DNA from 2 places in the Paenibacillus sp. PSB04 genome. Region 2 is predicted to be linked to the other one. Evidence: riboswitches for the same ligand, from Rfam matches in the RefSeq annotation. Region 2 holds a riboswitch; the other holds the start of a gene.

Evidence for each region. A riboswitch is a leader RNA that binds a small molecule or an ion and turns the genes downstream of it on or off. The one in region 2 is predicted to bind cobalamin.
Region 1: linked by a shared signal. The riboswitch ahead of K2F33_RS09530 (ribonucleoside-diphosphate reductase subunit alpha) and the one ahead of K2F33_RS01545 (ABC transporter substrate-binding protein) in region 2 are both predicted to bind cobalamin.

The regions. Positions count from the first base shown of each region.
Region 1 covers NZ_CP081301.1:2,011,620-2,015,831, reverse strand. Annotated here, with positions in the region: gene K2F33_RS09560 (CBS domain-containing protein) at 1-178, opposite strand, end outside; partial or broken gene K2F33_RS09555 (manganese catalase family protein) at 286-435, opposite strand; gene K2F33_RS09550 (sporulation protein YjcZ) at 541-651, opposite strand; gene K2F33_RS09545 (YjcZ family sporulation protein) at 914-1,030, opposite strand; tRNA gene K2F33_RS09540 (tRNA-Thr) at 1,469-1,540, opposite strand; gene K2F33_RS09535 (MTH1187 family thiamine-binding protein) at 1,622-1,924, opposite strand; cobalamin riboswitch at 2,213-2,436, shown strand; gene K2F33_RS09530 (ribonucleoside-diphosphate reductase subunit alpha) at 2,670-4,212, shown strand, end outside.
Region 2 covers NZ_CP081301.1:290,746-294,957, reverse strand. Annotated here, with positions in the region: gene cbiB (adenosylcobinamide-phosphate synthase CbiB) at 1-647, shown strand, start outside; gene K2F33_RS01550 (histidine phosphatase family protein) at 635-1,498, shown strand; cobalamin riboswitch at 1,782-2,000, shown strand; gene K2F33_RS01545 (ABC transporter substrate-binding protein) at 2,352-3,365, shown strand; gene K2F33_RS01540 (FecCD family ABC transporter permease) at 3,365-4,212, shown strand, end outside.

The DNA of each region.
Region 1 (4,212 bases), 1.7 Mb from region 2:
CAGCTACGCAGTTCAGCACGATATCGCGGTCGGTAATCATACCTACCACTTTTTTGCCTTCGCAGACCGGAACCGATCCACAGTTGACATCGCGCATGATTTGCGCCGCAGCCGTGATCGAATCATGGGGTGCGCATACCTTTACGTCTTTGGTCATTACGTCGCGAACCATCGTCATTGCTGTTTACCTCCTCTAGGAATGATCCCCCGTATTTTACCCAGGGGTCCCGGGATTATTCAGGATTGGCGCGCTGTGCTAAGAACTGCAGAAATATGGTGCAGCTGTCAGCCTTCTCGATTCATATAAGTGATCCCAGGGCTGTGCTCATCGGCCAGCTCAGGCATCATCGGTATCGGGAAGCCCTCCGGCGGCTAGATCACTCTCAGCTCTCCGCCGTTACGGCTAGGCGTTTGTCCGCTGAAAATTTCACCGATGATAAGATATAAAAAAAGCGCAGGACCCGTAACGGATCACTGCGCTGCGCTTGTGCTGGTCTCATGCCCCCGGATCGATCAGGCGGGCTAAGGACCTTTCAGCAATTAGTATCCCCAAGTTTTAGCGATGATGACAAGCAGAATAAAGAGGACAAGAATGATACCGACGCTCGTCGACCAGCCGCCACCATAACCAACTCCACCAACTTCGCTCATGTGATATTCCCCTTTCTTCATAGGATCAGTTTTATTCTATGAAAGAAACCTTTCAGCGTTGTGGACAGAGTCAGCGGTTTAAAAGACTATTTTTCCTCGGTCCCGAGTGAGCCCACGGCTAGCTGGCGGGATTAGTACAACGCGTGCTACCCTAGTAATCCAACTTGTACGTGCCTAGATAGTGAGAAACTACTTTATTTATAATAAAAAAAGCCCCTGCCAGCACTTAGCCAGCAGGGGCTTCCTCATTCATGACTTTTTATTACCAACAGAATGCCTTAACAATAATTACCAACAAAATAAAGAGCACCAGGATAGCACCTACGTTGCTGTGCAAACCGTAACCGTATCCTACGCCACCAACAACACCGTCGCTCATACATGTACCTCCTTTGTAAGAAAGTTAATATTACAATATGTACATTCCACCATTTGGTATGGGTAAACGCACTTAAGATTTGATTTTTTTCCTGATTGAAAACGCCCGCTTCGAAAGCGGGCTTTGCCTTACATCAAGGAAGTTTTTATGAGCCACCATACTATATGCCCTGTATAGGTAATTGGTTCTTACATATAGGTCTTTATCATTCCTGAATCTTGTCCTAATTTGGAATACCTTGCACGCCTCTGGATTGCTCATGCTGCACGGCTAGGACCTGCGACAGTTGTCAGGGGAAATTCATTTTCTTTTAATTGATGGGAAAAACACGCTTTACTCGACTAAAGGGCAGAAAAATGGTAGAAGATCGCCCAAATCAACAAAAAAGACGCGGTCTCCGAAATCCGGAAACCCGCGTCCTGTAAGGCTTATGAAAGATGCTGGTGAAGGGAATTGAACCCCCGACCTACGCATTACGAGTGCGTTGCTCTACCCCTGAGCTACACCAGCGTGGAAAATGAAATTTTCCGTCAAACAAAAACTATTATACAACTTCTTCTCCAAAATGCAATACTTCATTGCGATTGGAATTTATTTCAATTTGTTGCGGACCGATTGCAGCTTCTGGGCGCTGGTTGAGGCTTTGTCCCGTCTGTCGTCGATTTTGACCGAAGTGGATACGCGCTGCGCGCCGGCCAGGAATGGTGCTTCGTGCAGAGCTGCAATCGCCTGCCATACATCCGGAAGAGCCCCCTCAATGATTGTGCTCATCGACGTCAGCTCGTAGCTGATCCCCTTCTGCTCCGCCAGCACCTGCTGCATCTGTGCCACATAGGAGCTCAGGCTGGTCGTGGCCGTTCCGATCGGAATGACCGTTACCTCTGCAATTGCCATGGTCGTGCGCCTCCTTTATCCTTTTGCAAGCGGATCGAACTTTATTCCTAATTTTATTTTACCCGACCGCCTCCGGAATCGCAAAAGGATGGCCCGCAAAATTTTTTATTCGCGTTTTTCCTGCAAATTCCGCCCGATTTCTACCTTTTCAGCCCCCTCTAGAGGTTAATCTCCAATGGTTCACAGTAGCGCCCCGGGGGTCCATCTGGTATAATTCTCATTGCTCGTCTTTTAAGAGGAACTAGGTTTACAAACACAATATATTGGGTTAAATTAGTATGAAAGCAACCAAATATAGTGGAAACAGGTGAACACGGCTCGATTTGCCAGGCGTTCATAATAGGGAAGCACGGTGTGAATCCGTCACGGTCCCGCCACTGTAACCGGAAGGCCGAGAGCTCCGAGCTTTCGGCACGATATCGGCTGAGGCCACTGTCCGTCACGCGGACGGGAAGGCGCCGAATATCGCATTTTCGGGAGTCAGGAGACCTGCCTGTTTTGTCTCACGAAAGGCCTACGAGGAATAGGTGCGTGATGCCAGTCGATATCTATACATAGGGTGATAGATATTTTTTCCCATGCTCGTAAATAGGGCATACGGGATCTAGCGGCATTTTCGTACCTGTGCTTCAGGTTCTTCGGAAATGCCTTTTGTATGGGCAAGCACAGCAAGAGCTCCCTCTTAACAGCATCGTCCTACTTTCCGTTATACCAAATATACAAACTTTGAAAGGAGATCTGCACCATGCCGCAGCTCGTTACCAAACCGAACAACCGCCAGCTGGCTTTTGATGAAATCCGTCTCTCCGTTTATGCCGACCGAATCCTGGAGGGGCTGGAGACCCTGGACAAGGAGCGCCTCCTCCGGGGCGTGCAGAGCAAACTGCGCCGCGAGGAAGTCACCGGCGACGAAATCAGCAGCGCGTTCACGATGTCGGCGCTTGAGCTGGTCACCAAGGAGGAGCCGAACTGGAAGTTCGCCGCAGCGCGCTCACTGCTGACCTCCCTGTACAAGAAGGCCGCTTACAACCGCCGCTACAAAGCCTATCCTGACGAGCCATATGGTGCGTTCTACCCTCTCATTACCGAGCTGGTGCAAAAAGGAATCTACCGCGAGGAGCTCCTCACCTGCTATACAAAAGAGCAAATTGAAGAATTGGGCCGCTGCATCGATTACAAATGCGACCTGCTGTTCGACTATATCGGTCTGCTGACCCTGTCCGACCGCTACCTGGCGCATGATTTCGACGGACGCGTTATGGAGCTCCCGCAGGAGCGCTACATGGTCATCGCCATGTACCTGATGCATACTGAGCCAGAGGACAAGCGCCTTGAGCTCGTGAAGGAAGCGTATTGGGCCATGAGCAACCTGTACATGACCGCCGCTACGCCAACGATGTCCAACGCCGGCAAGAAGGTCGCCGGACAACTGTCCAGCTGCTTTATCGACACGGTGGACGACTCGTTGGAAGGGATTTTCGACTCCAATACCGACGTGGCCCGTCTCAGCAAAATGGGCGGCGGCATCGGCGTTTACCTCGGTAAAGTCCGGGCGCGCGGCTCCGACATCCGCGGTCACAAGAACACCAGCTCCGGCGTCATTCCTTGGATCCGCCAGTTGAACAACACGGCGGTCAGCGTTGACCAGCTCGGTACCCGTAAAGGTGCGGTTGCGGTCTACCTGGACGTCTTCCACAAAGACATCCTGGCCTTCCTGGATCTGAAGCTGAACAATGGCGACGAACGCATGAGAGCGCATGACGTGTTCCATGGCGTGTGCCTGCCGGATCTGTTCATGGAGGCAGTTGAGGCCCGCAGCGAGTGGAGCCTGTTCTGCCCGCATGAAGTGAAGAAAATCATGGGCTGGAAGGATGCCAACGGCCGTCCTGCGGGTCTTGAGGATTATTATGACGAAACGGTAGGTCAAGGCTCGTTCCGCGAGAAGTACGCCGAAGCGGTTGCCCACCCGCTGCTTCCAAGAATTACGGTGCCTGCGATCGACATCATGAAGCGCATCATGAAATCGCAGCTGGAAACCGGCACGCCGTACATGTTCTACCGGGATACCGTCAACCGTGCGAACCCGAACCGTGCACATGGCATGATCTACTCGTCCAACCTGTGCACCGAAATTATGCAGAACCAATCCGCCACCGTGGTGGAAAAAGAAGAACTCGTGACCAAGGACGGCCAAACCCGGATCGTCATTTCCAAGGTTCCCGGCGACTTCGTCGTCTGCAACCTGAACTCGATTCACCTGGCCCGTGCCGTTCCGGACAATGTGCTGG
Region 2 (4,212 bases):
TGCTTGGCCATCTGCGGCGCGGCGATCTGCCGGAGGCGCGCAAGTCGCTCGGCATGATCGTCGGCCGGGACACGGCCCACTTGGACGAGCCGGAGATCGTCCGCGGCACGGTCGAAACGGTGGCGGAAAATATCGTCGACGCCGTCGTCTCGCCGCTGTTCTACGCCATCATCGGCGGCGCGCCGCTGGCGATGGCCTACCGGGCGGTGAACACGCTCGATTCCATGGTCGGCTACAAGAACGACAAATATTTGCATCTTGGCTGGGCGTCGGCGAGGCTGGATGACATCGCCAACTTCATTCCCGCCCGGATCACCGCGGGCATCCTGGTGCTGTCCGCCTGGCTGCTGCGTCTGGACGCCGCCAGAACCTGGCGCACCGTGCGCCGGGACGCGCGACGGCATCCGAGCCCGAACAGCGGCTTTCCCGAATCCGCGGTGGCGGGCGCCCTCGGCATCCGGCTCGGCGGCGAAAACGTGTACCACGGCGTCGCCTCGTTCCGGGCTTACATGGGCGAGGCGCTGCGCCCGATGGAGGCACGCGACATCACGATGACGATCCGGCTGCTCATCTCGGTATCGGTCATCTTTATTCTGCTGGGCATCGCCGTGCTGTGGGCGGCAGGGGGCAGCTTATGGACGTCCTAGTGAAACGGGTCGATCTGCTGCTGGTCCGGCACGGCACGACGCGGTGGAACCGGGAGAAGCGTTACCTCGGGCATACGGATATCCCGCTGGATCCGGGCAGCAGAGTCGAGCTTGCGCCGCTGGCCCGGGAGCTGACCGGGAAGGCGTTCCACGGCGTATACTGCAGCGACCTGGCCCGATGCCGGGAGACACTGGCGATCATCAGTCCGGCGCACGCAGATACTGCGATGTATGACCCGCGGCTGCGGGAAATGGACTTTGGCGCCTGGGAAGGGCATACCTATGAACAGCTGCAGCACGAGTTCCTTTACCGGCAGTGGATCGATTCGCCGCAGCAGGTGACCCCGCCGGGCGGGGAGTCATGGGCGGATTTTGCAGGGAGGATCGACGGGTTTATCGGCAGCTTGTTGAAGGACGTGGAAGGGGTATGCAGAAGACCGGCAGAGGCCCAGACCGGCGGCGGGGCGGTCCTTTCCCGGTCGAAAGGGATGAAGATTGGCGGGTCGGAACTTTCCCGATTGCAAAGGATCGAGACCGGTAAGGCGGTATTGCCCGGATCGCAAGAGAACGAGACTGGTGAGGCGGCACTGCCCGGATCGAAAGGAATCGGTGACAGGAAGGCGGCTCTTTCCCGATCGCAAGGACCGGAAGACACCGGCCCCGATTCTCAGGTTCCGCCGGAAATGCTTATCGTCGCCCACGGCGGCGCTCTGCGGCAGCTCGCGGTCCGCCTCGTCCCGGGGCTGTCCTTCTGGGACGTTCACGTTCAGCCCGGGAGTTTGCTGCGGATCCGGCTGAGCTTCACTGAAGAAACCGGCGGTTGGGACGGCATGCTGGTGAATGAAGCTTGAGAGAGGATGCGAACGAGGTAATGGTCGTCATCGACCGGTCCGAGCTTTTCTGCACTCCGGCAATGGGAAGCGGCGAAAGGGCTCAGGCCGCCGGCATACAAGGACTTGCTTCCCGAATCGTCCGTTCCCCCGAGTTTGGCCATGCTCTCGGGCCCGCGTCCGGACATGCCCCCGGGCACGCGACCGGATATGTATCCCGGCAAATGCCGGACACAAAAATTCCATTGTCACCCGCAGGCTTTTCCCCTATAATCAGGACAAAAGAAGCATGGCCAGGATAATTGAATAGGAGTGCTTGTGAGGTCCCGGAAGCTGTCTGCCGTATAAGGCGAGCGTTGATCCGGGTGAAAAGGGAAGCCGGTGCAACTCCGGCACGGTCCCGCCACTGTAAACAGGTATGTTCCCAGGAAGCCACTGTCCCGCAGCAACACGGGATGGGAAGGCGGGGACGATTTTACCCAGCCTGTAAGTCAGGAGACCTGCCTCACGAGAGGAAATGACGGTCCTTCGAGGAAAGGATTACGTTTCACGTGCCCTTCATAACGCATGTTCGCCGCAGCTCAAGCAAGCATTAGCTTGACCACTTGACCTCGCACCATGCTACAAGGCACACCGGTCCATCGCGGCGATGCCGCGGGATGTTCCGTGCAGACGTAATCCCTGATTCTTGATCGAACAAGAGTCAGGGTTTTTTAGTTGACAAAGAATGGAGCGGCAGACGCCATACACCTGCTCATGGTGAGCAGCGGCGCTGCAACTCTAGCATTTCCGTCAGGTTTATTCCGTTTTCGTATACCGGTCAGGCCTCTTTTGTGCAAATTATTCGATAGACAAAGAGGGAGAGAACGAAATCATGAACGTAACGTTGAAACGCTGGTCCACAGGCCTTGCGGCGCTGCTGCTTGCCTTATCGCTGAGCGCCTGCGGCGCCAAGAACGAAGACAGCTCCGCCTCGCAGCAGCCTGCTGCCCAGACGGAGCAAAGCGCGGATAACAGTGCGTCGCAGACAAAGACAGACGAACTGAAAACAACCTATCCGCTGACCATTCAGGATGCGACGGGAGAGTCCTTTACTTTCAAGGAAGCGCCGAAGCATATTATCTCGGTATCTCCTGCAGAGACGGAGGCGCTCTTCGCGATTGGTCTGGACAGCGAGATCGTCGGGGTATCCGATTATGACGATTATCCGGAAGCAGCCAAGTCCAAGGCGAAAATGGGCGGCATTACTAAACCGAACGAGGAAGCGATCATTGCGGCCCAGCCGGACATCGTATTCACGGGCATTTCGATGAGCGAGGAAGCGGTGAAGAAGCTGCGCGACCTTGGCATTCAAATTTTCAAGACCGATCCGAAGACAGTCGATGACGTGATCAAAAATATCGAAACCTACGGCCTCATCACTGACCATCAGGCGGAAGCCAAAGCGGTGGTCGACAAGATGAAGCAGGAGGAAAATGAGGTTACCGAAGCAGTCAAATCGCTGACGCCGGAGCAGAAGAAAAAGGTATACATCGAATTTTCCCCGGGCTGGACGGTCGGCAAGGGCGAGTTCATGGATGAGCTGATCACCCTGGCCGGCGGCGTGAACGTGGCGGCGGACACCGAGGGCTGGAGCGAAATCAGCGAAGAGAAAATCATCAAGGACAATCCGGACGTGATTTTGTATGCCAACAGCGTCATCGACGAGAAGACGAAGAAAAGCCTTGGCGACATCATTAAAGGCCGCAGCGGCTGGGACCAGATTACAGCCGTGAAGAACGATGCGGTCATCGGTCTTGACGACAATCTGCTGAGCCGTCCGGGTCCGCGTGTCACGCAGGGCCTGAAGGAAGTGGCGAAGGCCATCTATCCTGACCTGTTTAAATAATGAGCAAAAAGCTGGCAGGCTATGGAGGAATCGGCATCGTCCTGCTCGTCCTGACCCTGCTGATCTGTCTGGGGATCGGCTCGGTCGCGCTGCCGATCCGGGACATCGCCCTCATTCTGCTGCACCGGATTCCATGGATCGGAAGCCATATCGACCCGACGTGGAACGCATCGTTTGAGCAGATTATTGTGAAGGTGCGGCTGCCGCGGATTCTGCTGGGCATGCTGGTCGGCGCGGCTCTGGCCGTGGCCGGCTCGGGATTTCAGGGCGTGCTGCGCAACCCGCTCGCCGATCCGTTTACGCTCGGGGTTTCCTCGGGGTCGGCGGTAGGCGCGTCGTTCCTGATCTTTTTCGGGCTGCAGTATTCGTTTTTCGGCGGCTGGACGCTGCCTGCGGTCGCTTTCGTGACCGGAATGCTGACGCTGTGGATGGTCATCGCGTTGGCCAGGGAGAGCGGAAAAATTCCGACGAACAGCCTGATTCTGTCCGGCGTGGTGATGCAGTCCTTTCTCGGAGCGGTCGTATCCTTCCTTTCGGCGATGTCGAACCGGACGATCAATGAAATTATATATTGGACAATGGGCAGCCTCAGCCTGCGTGGATGGTCGTATACGGCCATCCTTTTGCCGTATTTTCTGGTGGGATTTGCGGTGGTCTGGAGCCGGGCCCGCGCGCTGAATCTATTGTCCTTAGGTGAGCGGCAGGCGGCCCATATGGGAATGAACGTGGATGGCGTGAAGCTGGGGGTGCTGCTCGTCAGCACGCTGCTCACGGCTGCCGCGGTGTCGGTTGCGGGCATTATCGGGTTCGTCGGACTCGTCATTCCGCATGTGATCCGACTGATCAC